4 regions of the Sphingobium sp. TomTYG46 genome follow, and region 2 is predicted to be linked to each of the others. Evidence: riboswitches for the same ligand, from Rfam matches in the RefSeq annotation. Region 2 holds a riboswitch; each other region holds the start of a gene.
What was found. Region 2 has a riboswitch for cobalamin ahead of ACZ5YV_RS15475 (cobalamin biosynthesis protein CobG). Riboswitches for the same ligand answer to the same signal wherever they lie in the genome.
Positions count from the first base shown of each region.

Region 1: it holds a riboswitch for cobalamin, as region 2 does, so the genes downstream of both, ACZ5YV_RS00500 (TonB-dependent receptor plug domain-containing protein) here and ACZ5YV_RS15475 (cobalamin biosynthesis protein CobG) in region 2, are expected to answer to the same signal.
Region 3: it holds a riboswitch for cobalamin, as region 2 does, so the genes downstream of both, ACZ5YV_RS17300 (TonB-dependent receptor) here and ACZ5YV_RS15475 (cobalamin biosynthesis protein CobG) in region 2, are expected to answer to the same signal.
Region 4: it holds a riboswitch for cobalamin, as region 2 does, so the genes downstream of both, ACZ5YV_RS13505 (TonB-dependent receptor) here and ACZ5YV_RS15475 (cobalamin biosynthesis protein CobG) in region 2, are expected to answer to the same signal.

Region 1 covers NZ_AP027324.1:96,785-102,006, forward strand. Annotated here, with positions in the region: gene ACZ5YV_RS00480 (molybdopterin-dependent oxidoreductase) at 1-60, shown strand, start outside; gene cobA (uroporphyrinogen-III C-methyltransferase) at 47-829, shown strand; one part of gene ACZ5YV_RS00490 (IS5 family transposase) at 965-1,389, opposite strand; one part of gene ACZ5YV_RS00490 (IS5 family transposase) at 1,389-1,722, opposite strand; gene mobA (molybdenum cofactor guanylyltransferase) at 1,872-2,405, opposite strand; cobalamin riboswitch at 2,425-2,697, shown strand; gene ACZ5YV_RS00500 (TonB-dependent receptor plug domain-containing protein) at 2,868-4,739, shown strand; gene ACZ5YV_RS00505 (ABC transporter substrate-binding protein) at 4,776-5,222, opposite strand, start outside.
Region 2 covers NZ_AP027325.1:488,118-493,339, reverse strand. Annotated here, with positions in the region: gene cobJ (precorrin-3B C(17)-methyltransferase) at 1-136, opposite strand, end outside; gene cobI (precorrin-2 C(20)-methyltransferase) at 133-855, opposite strand; gene ACZ5YV_RS15480 (precorrin-8X methylmutase) at 852-1,481, opposite strand; gene ACZ5YV_RS15475 (cobalamin biosynthesis protein CobG) at 1,481-2,596, opposite strand; cobalamin riboswitch at 2,755-2,982, opposite strand; gene ACZ5YV_RS15470 (alpha/beta fold hydrolase) at 3,109-3,972, shown strand; gene bluB (5,6-dimethylbenzimidazole synthase) at 4,090-4,728, opposite strand; gene cobO (cob(I)yrinic acid a,c-diamide adenosyltransferase) at 4,730-5,222, opposite strand, start outside.
Region 3 covers NZ_AP027326.1:12,846-18,067, reverse strand. Annotated here, with positions in the region: gene ACZ5YV_RS17305 (PepSY domain-containing protein) at 1-725, opposite strand, end outside; gene ACZ5YV_RS17300 (TonB-dependent receptor) at 712-2,853, opposite strand; cobalamin riboswitch at 3,030-3,273, opposite strand; gene ACZ5YV_RS17295 (ArdC family protein) at 3,616-4,554, shown strand; gene ACZ5YV_RS17290 (DUF3768 domain-containing protein) at 4,616-5,014, shown strand; gene ACZ5YV_RS17285 (hypothetical protein) at 5,218-5,222, shown strand, end outside.
Region 4 covers NZ_AP027325.1:21,148-26,369, reverse strand. Annotated here, with positions in the region: gene ACZ5YV_RS13520 (malate synthase G) at 1-1,181, opposite strand, end outside; gene ACZ5YV_RS13515 (LysR family transcriptional regulator) at 1,292-2,185, shown strand; gene ACZ5YV_RS13510 (hypothetical protein) at 2,370-2,549, shown strand; cobalamin riboswitch at 2,906-3,151, shown strand; gene ACZ5YV_RS13505 (TonB-dependent receptor) at 3,401-5,222, shown strand, end outside.

The DNA.
Region 1 (5,222 bases), on a different replicon from region 2:
CCCGCGCTTGCCAACATCCTCGCCCAAATCCCGCAGGAGACGCTCCATGCAGCCGAATGAACTTATCGCCCCCGGTGAAGTATGGCTGGTCGGCGCAGGTCCCGGCGATCCCGATCTGCTGACCCGCAAGGCCGAAAAGCTGATGGCGGCGGCCGACATCGTCTTTTACGACGCACTGGTCGGACCCGGCGTCCTCGACCTCATCCCGCAGGGCATCGAGCGCATCAGCGTCGGCAAGCGCTCCGGCCGCCACAGCAAGGATCAGGAAAGCATCAACGACCTGCTCCTCGCCGCTGCCAAGGCGGGCAAGCGCGTCGTGCGCCTTAAGGGTGGCGATCCGTCCGTCTTTGGCCGCTCGTCCGAAGAGATGGAGCATCTCGCCGCCGATGGCATCCGCTTCCGCATCTGCCCCGGCATCACCACCGCCAGCGCGGCGGCAGCAAGCGGCAACGCCTCGCTCACCCTGCGCGGCAAGGCGCGCGGCCTGACGCTGGTGACCGCGCATCTGAGAGCTGGTGAGCCGCTCAAGCTCGACTGGGAAACGCTCGCCCGCCCCGGTGGCACGCTCGGCATCTATATGGGCCGCGCTGCTGCCGGAGAGATCAGCCGCCAGCTGATCGCCGCCGGACGCGATCCCGAAACCCCCGTGATGGTGGCGGTCAACGTCTCGCTGCCCACCGAACGCCTGATCAGGGGCAAGCTGTCAGCGCTTGCCTTCCTGGTGGCCACGATCAGCGATGAAGATCCGACCCTGCTTCTGATTGGTGAAGCGGTGGCGGGCACGACCATGCCTATGGAGATCGCCGCGAGCGTCGCCCTACAGGTTTGAACTTGCCCTCCACATCTTTGCCTTGAGCCTGTCGATGCACCTGCCTTAGTTGGAAGGAAGGTAAGGGGTATCGGCAGGTTCAGACCGGTGGAGCCCGTGGGTTTGCTGTTCTGATGATGTAACTAGGCTCAGGACTCATTGATTGAGCCAGAAGAGGACGGTTGCTGCGATGCAGATGGCGGACATGAAGGTGTGGGCGCAACGGTCGTAGCGAGTGTGTACGCGCCGCCAATCCTTGAGTCGGCCGAACATGTTCTCGATACTGTGCCGCTGGCGATAGAGCACGGCATCGTGCGGGATCGTGACCTTTCGGTTTTTCTTTGACGGGATGCAGGCGGTGATGTTGCGTTCGGCGAGCGCCTTGCGGAACCAGTCGGCGTCATAACCTCGATCACCGAGTAGAGCTTTGGCCCGAGGCAAGGCGTCGAGCATCAGGGCGGCCCCCTTATAGTCGCTCATCTGTCCCTCGCTCAGCCTGACCAATGGCCTGCCCTTGCCATCGCACACAGCGTGGAGCTTCGAGTTCAGGCCGCCCTTGGTGCGTCCGATATGTCTGGGAACAGCCCCTTTTTGAGCAGGCTGACCGCCGTCCGGTGTGCCTTGAGGTGCGTCGCGTCAATCATCAACTGATCGGGCTTCCCGCCCTTCGCTGAAAGGGCAGAGAAGATCTTGTTGAACACCCCGAGCCGGCTCCACCGGATGAAACGATTATAGATCGTCTTTGGCGGACCATAGTCGGCGGGCGCATCGCGCCATCGCAAGCCGTTCCTGATGACGAAGATGATACCGCTGATGATCCGACGATCATCCACCCGCGGCACGCCGTGGGACAGCGGAAAATATGGCTCGATCCGGCGCATCTGCGCCTCCGACAACCAGATCAGATCACTCATGACAACGCCTCCTTGCGCCGCCATTGAATCAACCGATCTGCATCCCTGCAAGCAATTTAATAGGTCCTGAGCCTAGGTGCTCCTGCGAAAGCAGGAGCCCATTTGCGCCGTTAGAACTGGACTCCTGCCTTCGCAGGAGCACGCGGTGGCTAGCTTTTTGGCAATCCGGCAAGATCCTGCGGTCGATTAATATTCGGCAGGACGATATCCGCCCGCTCCACGATCCGCGCGCCGATCCGCTCCAGCCAGCCGAATATCGACCGGCTATTCTCCTCAGCCAGATGCGCGTCCATTTCATCTGCAAGCCCGACAGGCCAGAACCCCGCCAATTGCTGCCCCTTCAACACCGCAGCGCCTTCTCCTGCCAGCGCCTCCACCAGCGCCGCCGGATAGACCGGCATGTCACACCCCGTCGTCAGCACCGCGTCATAGCCCTCGCTCTGCGCATGATGCAGCGCCGCGTTCAGCCCACCCAGCGGTCCCATATCCGGCGCGGGCCGATCGGATAGGCTGGTCATACCCTCGACCGTCCGTCCGCAGACCACCACCGCCTCCACATGGGGCGCGATCGCCGCCACCGCATGTTCGATCAGCGTGCGCCCGTCCGGCATCAGCGCCAGCGCCTTGTCGCTCCCAAACCGGCTGGATCGCCCTCCGGCCAGCACCGCGCCCAGCAATCGCATCGATCCACTCCTTGGCAGAACCTTCACTTTCCCCTATGGCGCGCGGCGTGAGCGGGCAACCGTTCATGAAAAGAAGATCGCGCCGGAAAGGGAATGTGGTGCGGACGGCTCATCCGTCCAAATCCGCAGCTGCCCCTGCAACTGTAAGCGGTGAGCGCGATGCACCCGGAAACCCGCGACCTTCAAAAGGGGAAGGCGAGGGGGACCAGCCACTGGACACGCGTCCGGGAAGGCCCGTGCATCGCCGCGACGACCCGCGAGCCAGGAGACCTGCCGGCGCAGGGTCGCTCTTGCCTTGGGTCCAGGGATCGGTCCAGGCACGGTGTTTTCCGTCTGAGCGACGAAGCGGCGCAGGGCCGCATCGGTGCGCGGGACGGGGCTGGCGTCTCCTTCTTCCGTGCATTGACCGCTTACGCGGATGCCCTGGGCTCATGTCGCATGACGCTCAGGGAAGACAAGAACATGATCAGGACCGGAATTTCACTGCTGGCGCTCCTCGCCGCCACCCCAGCGCTTGCCGAAGACGCCGACGAAATCGTCGTCACCGCACTGGGCATTGCGCAGCCGACCGACGAAGTCGGCCAAGCCATCACCGTCATCGATGCAAAGACGATCGAAACCCGCCAGAACGTCAGCGTCGCGGACCTGATCGCCACCACGCCGGGCATTCGTTTCAACCGGGCCGACGCCGTAGGCGGCGTGACCGGCATTTCGATCCGGGGCGCGGAAACGACGCAAACGCTGGTGCTGCTGGATGGCGTCAAGATCAATGACCCCAGCATCATTGGCGATGCCTATGACTTCGGCAATCTGCTGACCGGCAATATCCGCCGCATCGAAGTGCTGCGCGGTTCCAACTCCGTCGTCTATGGCAGCCAGGCGATCGGCGGCGTCGTCAACATTATGTCAGCCGAACCGGGTGAAGGCTTTGGCGGCACCGCCTCGGTGGATTATGGCTATGCGGACACCCTGAATGCGAAAGCAGATGTGTCGGGCAGCGCGGGCATTGCCTCGGGCAGCGCTGGCGTCGCCTATTTCCACACCGACGGCATCTCTGCGGCCAAGGGCGGCACGGAAAAGGACGGCTATGAGAATATTGCCACCCACGCGAAGCTGAAACTGGCGTTCACGGACAATCTCAGCCTCGACCTGCGCGGCTATTATATCCATGCGAACCTCGACACCGACATCTTCTTCGGCGCGCCGGTGGAATCCACGGACAGCAGCAAGCTCGATCAATATGTCGGCTATGCTGGGATCAACCTTGCGTCATTCGATGGCAAGCTGACGCAACGTGCGGCCGTTACCTGGTTCCGCAACGATCGCGATTATTTCTTCGCGCCCAGCTCCACCGCGCCGGACTATGGCTATTCGGGCACCAATCTGCGCTTCGAATATGAAGGTGTCTATCAGCCGGTGGATCAGGCCAAGCTGATTTTGGGCTACGAGCATGAACGCCCGGACTATGATTCCTTCTATTACGACTTCTTCACAGGCGACAAGGTCGTCAGCGCGGCCAAGGTCAACATCGACAGCGTCTATGCCCTGGCCGTGGTGAAGCCGCTTTCGGGGCTGTCGCTGACCGGCGGCGTGCGCCATGACGATCACAGCCAGTTCGGCGGCGAGACGACGCTGGGCGCAAACGCAAACTACACGCCCAATGAAGGCCGTACCAACATCCGTGCCAGCTATGGCGAAGGCTTCCGGGCACCCTCCCTCTACCAGATCTACGACGGCACCTATGGCAATGTCGATCTGAAGCCTGAACGGTCGAAAAGCTATGATGTGGGCTTCGACCAGAATCTGGATGGTGGCCGGGCGATGATCTCTGTCACCGCGTTCCGCCGCGATACCCGCGACCAGATCTATTTCGACGGCTTCGCCCCGCCGTTTGGCCGCTACGTCAATCTTACGCGCACGCGTGCGAGGGGCGTGGAAGCCGCCGTCACGCTGAAGCCCGTCGATGCGCTTACCGTCACTGCCGCCTATAGCTATATCGACGCGATCGATCGCTCCGAAGGCGGCCTCAACGAAGGCAAGCGTCTCCCCCGTCGCGCCAAGGATGCGGTCAGCGTCTCGGCTGACTATGAATGGGCGTTCGGCCTATCGACCGGCGCGACGCTCACCATGGTCGGCGACAGCTTTAACGATTTCGCCAACACCCAGCGTCTGGATGGCTATGCCCGGCTCGACATTCGCGCTTCGCTGCCCATCAATGAACATCTCGAAATCTACGGCCGCATCGACAATCTGACCGATGAGGAATACGCGACGGTCTATGGTTACAACACCTACGGCCGGTCGGCCTATGCCGGCGCACGTGTCCGCTTCTGATGACGGGAAAGAGGGGCGGGCGTGACGCTTCGCCCCTCAACGCCTGCCCGCAGCATCCGCCTGCGTCACGATGCTGCGCGCGGCCTGCACATAAGCAGGACCGCCGCACACCGTCCAGGCTTGCGGCACGCGGATGCGCAGGATGGATCGCAGCACCGGGTGGTGCAGCATCTCCGTCCCCTGATCGACGACCTTTTCGCTACCTTCTTCCACGATCAGATAGTCGGGCCGGGCGGCGATCATTTCCTCCAGCGGCACCTGCGCCAGCGCCGGTTTGCCCAGCTTCGCCGCCAGATTGGTGAGGCCTGCGCGCCGGATCAACTCATCGAACAAAGTGCCGGTCCCGGTCATATAGCCGCGCCGCTGATAATAGGCCGCAACGCCGCCGCGCCGGGACCGGGGCAGGGCGGCAAGGTCGCGCTCCATGCCCGCGATCATCGCCTCGCCTCGCGCGGGATGGCCGACAATGGCTGCCACCTGCCG
Region 2 (5,222 bases):
GGCGATCCGGCACGCGGTCAACATAGGGCGCATAACCCACCAGATCGGTCGCCTCCGCCAGGGCCTGTGTCACTTCGGGCGTCACCAGCCCTTCGGCTCCCGGCCCGAGCCCGGCTACCGCCACCCATCCGCTCATGGCCGCCGTCCCTGCCCATGGACCAGCAGGATAGAAAAATAGCTGGTGACAGCCTCCGCCTCACCCAGCGGCGTGATCTTCTGGTCCGCCATCGTGGCATATTCGACCAGCCAGGCGCAGTCCTGCTTGCCAGCAGCCTCCACCGCCCGGCGCAGCTTCGCCAGATTGCGGCCGATCTTCATGACGACCAGCGCATTGGTGTCATGGATACGGCGCGCCAGCTCTTCTTCGGGCAGCGTCGCCATCAGCACCGTCAGCACGTCGTCGCCCCAACTGATCGGCGTCCCGCTCGCCGTCCAGGCCCCCGACATGCCGGTGATGCCGGGCACGATTCGCATGGGCGCAAGTGATGACAGGCGGCTGTGCAGATGCATGAAGCTGCCGTAGAAAAAGGGGTCGCCCTCGCAGAGGACAACCACATCCTCACCCGCCGCCGCCAGCCCGTGCAGATGCGTGGTGCACTCCGCATAAAAGGCGGAAAGCCGCTGATTATATCGCGGGTCGGTGACCGGAATCTCGGTCGTCACCGGATATTCCATCGCATATTCGACCGCGTCGGGACGCAACAGTCCTTCGACGATTTTTCGGGCATGACCTGCGCGGCCCGGCTTGCGGAAATAGGCGATGTGGCGGGCATCGCGGATCAGCCTGTCGGCCCGCACGCTCATCAGGTCCTGCGCGCCGGGGCCTAGGCCCACGCCGTGAATGGTCCCGATCATTCGGCCGCACTCGCGAGCGCATTGACCGCCGCGACGGTGATCGCGCTGCCGCCCAGCCGCCCTTCGACGATGCAGCTGGGAACCGGCTGCGCCTCCCACAAGGCTTCCTTCGATTCTGCCGCGCCGACAAAGCCGACCGGGCAACCGATGATTGCCGCCGGGCGTGGGTAGTCGGGGTCCTCCAGCATGTTGAGCAAGTGGAACAGCGCGGTTGGGGCGTTGCCTATCGCGACGACGGCACCCGCGAGATGCGGCCGCCACAGCTCCAGCGCGGCGGCCGAGCGGGTATTCGCCATGGCGCGGGCAAGATCAGGCACTTGCGGGTCGGCCAAAGTGCAGAGGACCAGATTGCCAGCGGGCAGGCGCGCGCGCGTTATCCCTTCCGACACCATCCGGGCGTCGCACAGGATCGGCGCGCCCGCTTCCAGCGCGGCGATTGCGGCCGTGGCGAAGCGCGGCGAAAAGCGGATATGCGGCGCGAGGCCAACCATGCCCGCCGCATGGATCATGCGCACGGCAACCCGCTCTTCCTCTGCCGCAAAGCGGTCGAGCGCCGCCTCCGCCCGGATCATGCGGAAGGACTGGCGATAGATTTCCGCCCCGTTGGTTTCATAGAGATGCGGCATCATTGGGCTCCGAAGAGGGCGATTATCTGGTCGGGCGACAGTCCCGTTTGCAGCGGCGGCCCACCTGCGCGCGCATTGTGGGCAAGGTCGAAACGGCCATCCCGCCCGGTGAGGACCACCGTCGCCTGCGAAGGTCGGGCGCACCCCTTGGCGCAACCCGAGACATGAAGTCCGCGAACATGCGGCGCCAGCCGGGCGGCCAGATCGCGCGTGGCGACGCTCGCCTGCGGGCAGGCTGGCGCACCGGGGCAGCAATCGGCGGAAAGGCGCGTATCGGCCGGATCATCGGACGGGGCGTCGCTGCCTTCCAGCACCAGTCCACGCCAAGGGGTAAGCCGCACCGCCTCCACACCGCCCGCCATCACGGCAAGGAGCGCAGCCGCCTCGATCCGACCGAAGGGCGCTGCATAAAAAGGGCCGGGGGCAGTGGCTAGGGCAGCAGCGCGAGGCCGGGCTGGGGCAGGGGCCTTGGTCGCTATATCAGGCAGCGGGGCGGAATGCCGCGCCATGCGCCCGGCTTGCGCGCCACCGCTGGCCACGAACCAATGGGCATGACGGATCAGCCTCTCGGCAGCGTTCTCTGCGCTCACAGCCACGCCATGCGCGCGCCCGTCAGCGCGTAGGATCAGCGCACCGGTCGTCCCTCTTTCGATCCGGAAATCAGCCGGAACATCGCTCAGGACCGGGGCAGGCCCCGCATCAATCGCAAAGCCGACCTTCGCGGGCAGATCGGGCAGCTCCTTCATGCGCGCGATAAAGGCGGCGGCTATGACGGCGCTGTCATCGCCGGGTAACCAATCGGGATTGATGAGGACGGGAATCTGCCTGTCCCGATCCGCATCGGCATCCGCCAACCCCAGCCCGACCAGCCGCTCCATCAATGCGCCGTGGCCTGCCTCGTTCACGCCCCTGATTTGCAAGGCGGCGCGATTGGTAACGTCGATATGCCCATTGCCCAGCGCGAGAGAGGCCTCGCACAATCCCACTGCCTGCGCGCGGGTCATCCGGCCCAGCGCCGGGCGCACCCGGACCAACAGCCCGTCGCCAGCCATCATCGGCCGCCATGCCGTCGGACACCAGCCGCGCACGCCGGTTCGCGCTGCGTCACGCCGCATCAGCTCCTGCATTGCTCCTGCACTCCCCGCACCAGCGCCACGACAAGCGGACGGCACGCACAGGCAAGCGGACAGGCCGCACGCCTGCACGGCCGTAGCCGCACGAATTCGTCGCTCAAACGGAGAACCGAGCCGTGACCATCCCCTGGGTCATGGCAAGAGCGACCTTTGCTCCGGCAGGTCTCCTGGCTTGCGGGTCATAGCGTTGGCATGGGGCCTTCCCGGATCGCTCCAGTGGCTGACCGTCCCTGTTTTAAGGGTCCGGCCGGTCCATGCCTTGCTCGCCGCTCACAGTTGCAGGGACAGCCACGGATTAGGGAGGGAAACCTCCCGCACCGCGTTCCCATTTAAGTCCCTTGCGGGACACCGGCGCGATCGATGGACCGGGCAAGCCCGATCCGCTGCGCTTCATAAGGGCGATGCGCGCGAAAGGGAAGTGGGCAGCGACGGCTTGCTTGCGCCCGCTTTGCCCCAGGGCTAGTCCCTTCTGCGAATAACAACATGGAGAGCAGATGATGAGCGATCTCAGCTTCGAAGCGACCAGTCGTTTTCTCGAAACCGCCAATGGCCGCCTTCATTATCATGAGGCTGGATCAGGCCCCGCGCTGCTGCTGCTACATGGATCAGGCCCCGGCGTTACGGGCTGGGCGAATTTTCAGGGCAATCTGCCGCTCTTTTCCCAGCATTTTCGCACGATCATCGTTGATGCGCCCGGCTATGGCAAAAGCGATCCTGTGAATGGCGATCCGGTAGCGGTGGCGCGCGATGCGGTGGTTGCGCTGATGGACGGCCTTGGCATCGATCGAGCACATGTGCTGGGCAACAGCTATGGCGGCATTGTCGGTGGTCATCTCGCGGCATCTCATCCGCAGCGGGTGCAGCGCTACATCACCATCGGCGGGATCGGGTTCAACATCACCTCCACCTTTCCCAATGAAGGGCTGACCCGACTTGTTGATTTCATCGAGGACCCGACGCGCGAGAACATCATCGCCTGGCTGGAATCGATGGTTTACGACAAATCGATCATTACCGACGAACTGATCGACATGCGCTACAAGGCCGCGCTCGAACCGGTGACGATGGAGAGCAGCCGCAAGATGTACACGCGCGCGGCTCTGGGCTTCATCGCGCAGTCGATGAGCGGGCCGGGCGTGTCGCAGAGGATCGATTATCTGGGCAAGATTCAGGCGCCCACGCTGATCACCTGGGGCCGCGACGACAAGGTCAGCCCGCTCGATGGCGCGTTGTTCCCGATGCGGGTGATCCCGAACTCGGAACTGCATGTGTTCCCCAAATGCGGCCATTGGGCGATGATCGAATGCAAGGAACGGTTTGAAACATTGGTGCTGGGGTTCTTGTTGGGTGAGGGGTAGGGAGAATCGTCCACCCCGTTCGCCCTGAGCTTGTCGAAGGGCTTTTCTTTCCTTGAAGAGAAGTGAGGGGCTTCGACAGGCTCAGCCCGAACGGCGAATAGGTGGGAGCGGGTTGCGCTAACGCCGCACCACCACTGAATGCCAATCCGTCCGCTGTTCCCATCCGCGTCGTTCCAGTTCCGGGGCATCCTCTTCGCTCTCCGGCCGTCCGAGGCAGAGCAGCCCAAGACACTCCCAACTGGCCGGAACGTCCAGCATCGCGTCCACGCCTTCCGCTTCCATGATCGACACCCAACCCATGCCGATCCCCCGCGTCCGCGCCGCCAGCCACAGCGTATGCACCGCCATGACGCAGCTATAGCGGCGCGCTTCGGGCATGGTGGCGGCGCCCAGATGATGGCCCGTCTCCGTCCCATCGTCGCAATAGACTGCGAACAACACTGGCGCCTCGCGGAGGCCGTGCAGCTTCAGGCTACGGTAGAGCTTGTCCTGATCGCCCTCATACTCCCGGCCCGCTTCCCTCACCTGCGCATCGACATGAAGCGCCAGCCTCTCCCGCAGCCCCTCCGTCTCGATCCGCACAAAGCGCCATGGCTGCGATAATCCGACCGATGGCGCGCGATGCGCCATGCTTAGCAGCCATTCGACATCGCCCTCGTCGATGGGATCGGTCCTGAAATGGCGAATGTCCCGCCGCGCCCGCACCAGCGCCTCGAACTGCGCGCTGTCGATCGGGGTTATGGCGGGTCCACTCATGTCAGAATTCTATTCCTGCCTGTGCCTTCACGCCGCTGCGGAAGGGATGCTTGACCAACGTCATTTCGGTGACGAGATCGGCCGCTTCGATCAGCGCTTCGGGCGCATTGCGGCCGGTGATGAGCACATGCTTCATTTCGTCCCTCGCAGTCACCGCCTCGACCACTTCCCCCACCGGCAGATAGTCATAGCGCAGGACGATATTAAGCTCATCTGCCAGCACCATATCATAGGCCGGATCGGCGATCATCCGCTTTACCTCGTCCCATGCTTCACGGGCGAGGGCGATGTCGCGGGTCTTGTCCTGCGTGTTCCAGGTGAAGCCTTCGCCCATGGGCTTGAACGTGACATTGTCTGGAAACGCATCGAACACGACTTTTTCTCCGGTGGTCATTGCGCCCTTGACGAACTGGACGACGCCGACCTTCTTGCCATGGCCGATCGCGCGCACGACCATGCCCAGCGCCGCGGTCGTCTTGCCCTTGCCCTTGCCG
Region 3 (5,222 bases), on a different replicon from region 2:
CGCCCGAGCCGTGCCCGCAGCAGCCCGATCCAGAAGCCGGTAACGCCGGTCGCGAAGCAAGGCCCCGCGACCCAGAGGATGACCTGTCGCCACAGTGCGCCATCCTGTCGCAATGCCGTGAAATAGAGCCAGTGTGGAACCGCACCCAGCCAGTTCCAGAAGCGTTCGCTGCGGATCGTGTCCTGCACGACATCGCCGGTTCGGGACGAAACGTAGATTTCGGTCCCTGCCCGGTCAGCAAGGGCGATTTGCCACAAGGGGCGGTGTCGGTCGAAGCGTTGGGCGACCGTCCATTGGTCCCGTTCGAAGGAATGGATCGACGCGACGGCGGCCCCGCCGAAACGGCGCGCAGCGCGTTCGGCCATGGCGGCTGTCACAGCCGGCACGGCCTGTCCGGCGGTCGCGGAGATGATCTCAGCTTCCCCGTCCCATGGATTTGTACGCCAGAGAGGTTTGCCGTCGCGCATTTCCAGCGTGAGTGAGCGCAGGCGGCTGCTGTCCGGCGGCGGCGCGGTGACATCGGCCCAGCGGATCGGTTCGAGCCGTGCGATCCGTTCCGCGTCCGTCAGCGACGGATAGGGCACATAGATCATCACCAGGCCCGATAGGAACCACATGGCGAAGAGCAGGCATGTGGCGATGCCGATCCAGCGGTGCCCAAGATAAAGCCAGCGGCGGGCAACATGGCCCGCCGCTGCTTTTCTGGTCGGTTTAGAACCGTGCACGCAGGGACACGTCCACCGAGCGCGGGCGGCCGAGCACCCATTGTTCGTTGTTATAGGCGGTGATCGCGTAGTCCTTGTCGAAGAGATTGTAGAGGCGCAGGTCCAGCGCGACATTGTCGGTCACAGCATAGGACAGGCTGGCGTCGACCACGGCATAGGCCGGCACGCGGAACTGGTTGGCATTGTCTGAATAGCGCTTGCCGACGTAGCGAAGGCCGGCGCGCGTCTGCAACCGCGTAATCGGCTCCCAGCGCAGCCACAGATTGGCGGCGGTTTCCGCGACACCGGGGGGCGTGAGGCCGTTATAATTGGTCGCGCCGCTGATGAAGTCGTCAAACTTCGCATCCAGCACCGTGCCGTTGGCGTCGATGCCAAACCCGTCGGCAAGGTCCACCGAAACCGAGGCTTCGATGCCTTTGGCCGAACGCTGGCCGACCTGCTCGACCGGGCTGGTGAGCGTCTGCTGGGAGAGGAGGCCCTTCTTGACGATGCGATAGGCGGCTAGGGTCGCCGAACCCCGTCCATCGAGGAAGCTCCCCTTCACGCCGAACTCGACCTGATCGCCGGTTGCGTGGCTGAATTGCACTTGACCCGTCGAATAGGTGGTGAGCGTCCCAAGCGGATCGACGCCGGTCGTGTATTGGCCGTAGAGCGACAATGCCGGTGTCGGCTGATAGACTGCGCCTACTCGCCAGGTCGTGTTGTCGAGCCGCTTGTCGAGCACCTGCGTCTCGCTCCGCACATTGCTTGGCGAATAGGCGAAGGTCCAACGGCGGACCCGGTTCTCCTCATAGCGCACGCCGCCGATGATCGAGAATTGGTCGTTCAGCTTCAGCCGGTTCTCGGCAAATACCGCATATTCGCTGGTGCGCGTGCGGAAGCGGGGCGCAATGCCCTGCGTGTCGAAGAACAGGCCCGGCACCGGGTTGAACGGATCGACCGAATCCTCCTGCGGGTCCGACCCGAAATCGTTGCTGTAGGTCAGCTTGACCAGATTGACGTCGAAACCGACAACCAGATCATTGGTGATGCCGCCCGCGACCGGCAGGCTGAGCTTCACCGTGCCCTGATCGCCATATTGGGTCTGGTCATGGACGATGCCCAGATTGTCCGCACGGTCCACCAGGCCGGTCGTTCCGTCATAGCTGTAGCTCTCCAGATTCTTCCAGCGGCGATAGCTGGTCAGGCGATAGGCGGTGTTCGAGATCGTGATTTGCTCGATCGGGGACCAGGTGGCAGTCAGCGTAGCGCGCTTGTCGCGAAAGCGCATCTCCGCGTCGGCGACGTTGAAATTGCGGTCCCGCACCCGCTCATCAATGCGGCCTTCGATCAGAGGCGTGCCGAAATATTTGCTCGGCTTCTGGTCGCCGTCATCATAGCGCAGGGTGAGCGAGAAATTGTCGGTGGGCGCGAATTTAAGCGCGCCCGACAGGGCGTGGCTCTCGGACTGACCGCGATCGACATAGCCGTCCGACCGGCGATAGCTGCCGTCGATGCGGAAGGAGAACATCTCGCCGATCGGGCCGCCTACGCCGGCGGCGGCATGGAAGCTGTCCTGCGATCCATAGCCGATCTCGCCCTGGGCCTCGAACCGCTCGCTATTGGGTTGCCGCAGGATGACGTTGATCGCGCCACCAAGCGCGCCCTGGCCATAGAGGACCGATGCTGGCCCGCTCAGCACGTCGATCCGCTCGGCAATCCAGGGATCGGTTGGATAGGTGATCGTTCCCGCGACAGGAAACAGGCGGATGCCGTCGACCAGTTGAAGCACCGATCCCTGGCCGCTGAAGCCGCGGGCCGCCAGCGCCGTGTTACCATTGCCCGGATCGGCAATATTGGTGATGCCCGGTGCGCGGGTGACGGCATCCTGAAGGGTAAGATCACCGCGCGCGCGCAATTCCTCGCCATCGACAACCGCGATGCTAGCGGGGGTTTCCAGGGGCGTCAGACCAAGCCGGCTGCCGGTGGATTGCGGAATGGCGAGAGCAGGTTGCCGCTGGCCGAAGACGATGATGGTGTCGCTTTCCGTTGCGCTGGCGGCGGAATCGTCGGCGTGGGCGGCGAGCGGCGCGCCCAGCAGCAGTACGGCGAGAGTATAACTGGATATATTGCGGATAGTCTTCTTCATTCTATCATGCCCCGTCGGCGTCATTCGACGTCGGGCAGGGGCGTGCCGTTACGAACGGTCGGCGCGCACCACGGGCGGACGCCTTGGCGCCCGTCGCACGAACCGATGCGGCCCCCACCGCTCGTTCGTCGCTCAGACGGAGTTCACCGTGCCTCGACCATCCCCTGGACCATGGCAAGAGCGACCAGACGCCGGCAGGTCTCCTGGCTCACGGGTCATCGCTTGATGCACGGCCTTCCCAGGCCTCGCAGGATTTAGCGTCCGGCCCAGTGGCTGGCGGATAGGTCAATGCCTATCCGCGCATGTACATCGCGCTCACCGCTTACAGTTGCAGGGACAGCCTCGGATTAGGGTGGCGAACCACCTTCACCGCGTTCCCTATTAAGTCCCTCTCGGGACACCGGCGCGATCATGTCCTGGCCGCTTGGCGCGTCCCGGACGGCGCTCCTGTAGTGAAATTGTGCGGTGCAGACAAGCGGGCATGGGCATTCCCGTTGGCGGTCCATTATCATTCCGTTGCAGGCTTTTGATTTTGGGGCCTGTTCCGGCCCCCTGGCGCAAGAGCCAAGCCGTCTCGGCCTGCGGCCTCCCTTGGCGATCAGGCGGTATCCCCACCCTTCCGCGCTGCGCTTGTGCAGGGCGGGTGATCCCCCTCCCCCTGATCGGCCCCGATTTGCGCCATTCCCCGACCCGCTTCGCCAGCGGGCAGAAGCCGATGGCACCCATCGCCTTCGGCTCCGATTTTGGAAGGGAAACAAGCATATGGCTCGCAGCACCACCCGCAGCGCAAAGGCCGCACGGATCGACATTTACGAGGAAGTCACCAACCAGATTGTGGCATTGCTGGAAGCTGGCACCCGCCCTTGGTCGCCGTCCTGGGCATGCGGGGCCAGTTCGCTTCCGTTGCGTCATGAAGGCACGCCCTATCGCGGCATCAACATCCTGCTGCTTTGGTCCGCCGCCATGATGCGCGGCTATGCCAATCCCTATTGGATGACCTACCGGCAGGCCCACGAACTTGGCGGGCAGGTCAGGAAGGGCGAGAAGGGCAATCTCGTTGTCCACGCGGGCACTTTCACGCCGAAGGATGATGACACCGACCAGCGCCAGAGCGGCGATGATGAGGAGGAGAGCAGCCGCGGCTATCTGAAGAAATATGTCGTGTTCAACGTCGAGCAGATCGACGGCCTCGACATGGGCAAATATCCCGCGCCATCCATCGAGATCAGGAACCGCGACGAGCGTGACAGCGAACTGGATGCTGCCTTTGCCCTCTATCCCGTTCCCTATAGCGAGGGCGGCACCAGCGCATTTTACAACAGCGTCAGCGATCGTATTCAGATGCCCGCCTTTGCCGACTTTGTAAGCGGCAATGCCTTTTTCGCAACCCTCGCTCATGAGGCTGTCCACAGCACCGGCCATAGGGATCGGCTGAACCGCGAAACACTGCATCGCTACGGCGAGAGCCGCGAAATGCGAGCCGCCGAGGAACTGATTGCCGAGATCGGCGCCGCGATGCTGTGCGCCCAGCTTGGCATGGAACCCACCGAGCGGGAAGATCACGCCGCCTATGTCGCGTCCTGGCTGACCGCCTTGCGGAACGACAAGCGCGCCATTTTCAGGGCCGCCACCGCCGCGCAGTCCGCAAGCGAACATATCCTGTCCTACATGGCAGGGCATCCCATCCAGCGCGCCGCCTGACAGCGAAACGGGCAGTGGAATGCCGCTGCCCTCCCCATCCCTATTTCCCAAGGACTGACCCATGAGCCTCGAATTTACCTACGCCGAGAAGATCGAGCGTATCCGCTTCCTCAACGATGCAGCGCGCCAGCAGCCCGGCGTATCGGGCCGTGCAACTATGACGATTGGTTTTGCCTCGCTTGATGAGCGTGACCGTCATGAAGCTGTGTCCCAGATCATTGCTTTCGATCAGTTTGACGAGGGTAACGACCCTTATGCCGAACATGATTTTGGCGCTGTCTATCGCCTTCATACGGGTGAATGGATGCAGCGCCGTCCCGGCAAGGAAGATGCCATCAGTCAGACCATATTCTGGAAAATTGACTGCTATGACAAAGCGTTGGAGTTTGGCAGTGAAGCCCCTTGGGATGACGAACGGACAACGCGCCTGCTGACAATCATGCTGGCGAGCGAGTATTGAATATCGCTGCCGCCCCGCTCGGCGGGGCGGCCATATGGGCTGTTGGTCAATAGCGATTTATTGTGTTTTCGCTCCATTCTGGATAGGATGCTGAGAGGGCAATTTACCATGCTTGAGTTCGACATCGGGGCGGTCAGAGTGCAGATTACGGCGATGGATTTCATGCGGGGTGAGGCGGCTGGCGAGCTTGCTGGCTGATCCCCTTGGT
Region 4 (5,222 bases), 420 kb from region 2:
AGATCCTCGATCGCGTCGAACAGGTCATTGGTAAAGGCGGCCTCCTCCGGCCCATGCATCTTGGGCTTCACGATATAGATGCTGCCCGCCCGGCTGTTGACGAACCGCCCGCCGCGCCGAACGTCATGCAAAGCAATCAGGCTGGTAACGATCCCATCCAATATCCCTTCGGGCGCCTCGTTCCCATTGGGCAGCCGCACCGCAGGCGTCGTCATCAAATGCCCGACATTGCGCACGAACAGTAAAGACCGTCCCGGCAGCGTGAACGCGCTTCCATCAGGCGCGACATAGGCCCGGTCGCCATTCAACCGCCGCGTCATCATCGCGCCATTCTTCTCGAAGCTGTCCTCCAGATCGCCCTTCATCAGGCCGAGCCAGTTGGCATAGGCTGCGACCTTGTCCGCCGCATCGACCGCCGCGACCGAATCCTCCAGATCGCAAATGGTGGACAGGGCCGATTCCAGAACGACATCGGCCAGATGCGCCGGGTCATCCCGCCCGATCGGATGGCTTGCGTCGATCACCAGCTCAATATGCAGCCCATTGTTGCGAAGCAGGATGTTATCCCCTGCCCGCCCGGCAAGTTGCGCGGGGTCGCGCAAGACCGGCGTGCCACCCGCCCAATCCGCCCAACTTCCTTCCGCCAGAGGAACCGCCCGATCCAGGAATGCCTTGGCCCACCCAATCACCTGTGCGCCGCGCGCTGGATCATAGCCTTTGCCCGCCGCCGCGCCGGGGATCGCATCGGTCCCATACAGCGCATCGTAAAGGCTGCCCCAACGCGCATTGGCCGCGTTCAACAGGAACCGCGCGTTGAGGATCGGCACCACCAGCTGTGGCCCCGCCAAGGTCGCAAGCTCTGCATCCACCCGGCCCGACCCGATGGAAAAAGGCGCAGGCTCCGGCACCAGATAGCCAATCTGGGTCAGGAAAGCCCGATAAGCCTCCGCATCAAACGGCCGCCCCGCTTGCTCGCCATGCCAGCTGTCGATCTGCGCCTGAATCGCGTCGCGCTTTTCCAGCAGAGCCGCATTAAGCGGCGCGAACCGCTCGAAAATCGCAGCCACGCCCTGCCAAAATGCTTCCGCTGCGATCCCCGTCCCTGGCAGGACTTCTCCATCGATAAAGCGCGCCAGCTCGGCGGCGACCATAAGACCCGATTTCTCGATCATGCCGTCCATGGGCAACTCTCCATCCAAAATACTGTGACGAAAGCCTATAGACCCCTCTCCATCCTCGCACTAGACAACAAGAACTCAAAGCATCTGTTCCTCACAGGAAAAGATCATCGATGGATCCCGATTATCTTCTCTTCGCCCGCGCGGTGGAGGCAGGCAGCCTTTCGGCGGCAGGCCGCATATTGAACATCTCGCCTGCCATGATGTCGAAACGCATCTCCCGGCTGGAAGCGCGCCTCGGCGTCCGCCTCATCCATCGCACCACGCGCCGCCTTGCCCTGACGGAGGAAGGCGCCAGCCTGCACCGCGACCTTGTCGCCATCCTCGACGCCATCCAGCAGGCGGAGCAACGCGTCACCAGTCGGCACCGGAGTGCGTCCGGGCCGCTGCGCATTTCGGCTCCCACCTCCTTCGGCCGCCTGCATGTGGCACCTCATGTCGGCCGCTTCCTGGACCTCCATCCGCGCGTCGACCTCGAACTCAACCTGTCCGACGCCTATGAAGACCTGCTCGCCGAGCGTATCGACGTGGCGATCCGCATCACCAGCGACATTCCTCTCCATTTGGAGGGGCATCATCTCGCCACCAACCGCCGCATCCTCTGTGCCAGCCCAGCCTATCTCGCCGCGCATGGCATTCCGGACAAGATCGCCGACCTCCCCCGCCACCGCCTGCTCGCGGCCGATGGACAATTGCCCTGGCGGCTGGTGAATGGCCGCGCACGCAAGCTGATCGATGGCCAAAGCCATGTCCGCACCAACAGCAGCGAAATCGTGCGCGAACTTGCCCTTACCGGCGTCGGGATCGCCTTGCGCTCGCTCTGGGACGTGGGCGACCTGATGGCGAAAGGCAGCCTCGTCCGCGTCCTCGATAGCTGGGAAGGCCCCGTTGACCTCGCCGTTCACGCCGTCCACCCCCGCGCCGCAGGCCGTCCCGCCGCCGTGGACGCCTTCATCGGCTTCTTGCGCGAAACCTTCCGCGATGCATCGTGGAACCGGGGCGGCTGATAGCAAGAAGCACCTTAGCGCCACCCGCTTAACTGCCTGAAAAGCGCAGAAATCCTCTTCTGAAATCATTTGCAAGCCTGCTGTCAAAAAACAGAAGCTTTCCGGAGTTAACCTGCGTAATGGCGGCGGGAAACAGGCCGATGTTATCGTTCGAGCCATAAGAGATTGAGAGAGGATAAGGGCCATGCGCCCCAATGACGCGTCACATTTTTCCGCCTGCGCCGCCCAGGAAGCGCGGCAAGCCAGGGAAGCCCGCCTGCGCGGCGCCGACCAGGCAACCATCGCCCTCCACAACGAACGCGCCGTCCGCTACCAAGCCATGGCCCTACGCCTCCAACGAGAGCGCGGCGCGACCCTGAACTGACTTGGCGCGACAAGCGGGCGCACGTCATCCCCTCCCGTCATGCCAGCGAAAGCTGGCATCTCAAGCGACCGCACGCGTCCTCACCCGGAGATCCCAGCTTCCGCTGGGATGACGAACTGTGAAGAGCAGGAATACCCACCTCATCCCCTCTCCCCTTCAGGGGAGAGGGTGCCGAGCGTAGCGAAGGCGGGAGAGGGGACTGTAAAGCAACCAGCGTCGCTCCCCTCTCCCTAACCTCGATGAGAGTCACGTGCCTCTCATCGACCCCTGAAGGGGAGAGGGAACAGACCGTTCATCACCCCCCCCTTGCCCAACCTCCACACCTCCGCTATCGCCCCCATCACCCGGGCAACCCCTGGGGAAATGATCGCGCCGGTGCCTCGAAAGAGGCTTAAAAGGGAACATGGTAAAGGAGGCATCCACCTCCCCAAGCCAAGGCTGTCCCTGCAACTGTAAGCGGCGAGCGCGATGCACATCGCCCTTCCTCAGAGGCAGGAAGGGCAAGTCACTGGGCCGGACGCTAAATCCTGCGAGGCCTGGGAAGGCCGTGCATCAAGCGATGACCCGCGAGCCAGGATACCTGCCAGCGTCTGGTCGCTCTTGCCTTGGTCCAGGGGATGGCCGCGGCACGGTGAACTCCGTCTGAGCGACGAACGAGCGGCAAGAGGCCGCTTCGGTGACGCTGGCGGCCGCCTTGGGGGCGTCCGGCCGCCTGCGTGCGCCGGTCGTCGCCAGACGACAGGTCTCTTGCCGGATGTCGCCAGACGCCCGGAGTGCATGATGTGAAACTACCCAATCCTTTCCACCGCGCCGCCTGCGCGCTGACCGCCACTTTCCTCCCCTTCCCCGCCTTGGCCGCCGACGCCAATGACGCGAGCGACGATGCCAGCACCATCATCGTCTTCGGCCGGGGAGAGGACAAGATCGGCACCGCCCATGCGGCCAGCGAAGGCAGCGTCGGCGGCGCGGACCTTCTCGTCCGCCCGCTGCTGCGCGTCGCCGAACTGCTCGAAGCCGTGCCGGGGCTGGTCGCGGCCCAGCATTCGGGCAGCGGCAAGGCCAATCAATATTTCCTGCGCGGTTTCAATCTCGACCATGGGTCGGACTTCACCACCTATATTGACGGGGTTCAGATGAACTTCCGCAGCCATGGCCATGGTCAGGGCTATCTCGACCTCAACGGCCTCATCCCCGAAATCATCGCGCGGGAGGATTTTCGCAAAGGTCCCTATCGCGCCGATGGCGGCGACTTCGCGCTTGCGGGCGCCGCCTATATGACCACGATCGATGGCTATGACCGACCATGGGTCGCGGCGGAGGGCGGATCCTTCGGCTGGCGCAGGCTGGCGTCGGGCGGCACGGTAAAGGCGGGCGCGGGCCATCTCACCCTGGTCGCGCAGGCCAAGGCCTATGACGGGCCATGGCAGGAGCCTGAACATCTGCGTCACTATGCGGGTTTCGCCAAATATACCCTCCCTGCCGGAGCCGGTAAGATCGACGCCACGCTCCACGCCTATCGCGCGACATGGCGTCCAACCGAGCAGATACCCGAACGGATCATCGGCACGCCGCTCTGCCCCGATGTCTTCTGTTCGCCCGATCCGTCAGCGCGCGGCGAAACCACGCGGATCATCGGCAATCTCGCCACCGTCCAGCCGACATGGCGCGCCAATCTTTACGCGCAATTCTACAACTGGACGATGTTCTCCAACCCCACCTACACCGATCCCGACGGCACCAGCGCGCAGATCGAGCAGTTCGACCGCCGCTGGGTCCTCGGCTTCACCGGCGAAAAGCGGTGGGATGTCGACCCGGCGCTGCAATTGAAGCTGGGCACGGAAAACCGCTATGACGCGATCGGCAATGTCGGCGTCAACCGCACCGCGAACCGCGTCTTCCTCTCCTCGCTCGGCCGCTGTCGCGTCAAGCAAGGGTCAGCCGCGCTCTATGGCGAAGCGACCGTGACGCCGCTCCCCGGTCTGCGCATCACGGGAGGCCTGCGTGGCGACTATTATCATTATGATGTCCGCAGCCGGGACGCCGTCGCCGCCGCGTTGGGTGAAGGCAGCGGCTCGGACACGCTCATCTCGCCCAAGGCGTCGGCCGCATGGGCGATCACGCCGCAGGTCGAACTCTATGCCAATTGGGGCCGGGGCTTCCATTCCAACGATGCGCGCGGCGCGGTCAATGTCGATACGCCTGTTCCCATGCTTGTGCGCGGCACCGGCAAGGAATTGGGCGGCCGCCTGCAACTGCCCGGCTTAACCTTCACCGCGACCTATTGGTGGCTGAATGTCGGCAGCGAACTGCGTTTCGTCGGCGACTCCAACGCGGTCGAACCCAGCGGAGCCAGCCGCCGCCATGGCTATGAGCTTGTCGCCTTCTGGCGGCCGCTCCCCTGGCTCGCTTTCGACGGCAACTACACTGCCAGCCACAGCCGCTACACCAATGGCGACCATATCCCCAACGCCTTCAAAAATGCCGCGTCCGCTGGCGCAGCCATCGTGCTTGACCCATGGGAAGCCAGCATCCGCGTCCGTCACCTTGGCCCTTCGCCACTGATCGAGGACAATAGCGTGCGCGATTCCGGTAGCACGGTCGTCAACGCCCGCGCCGCGTGGAAGGGAAAGCGGGTGCAAGTCTATGCCGAACTGCTCAACATCCTTGGCAGCC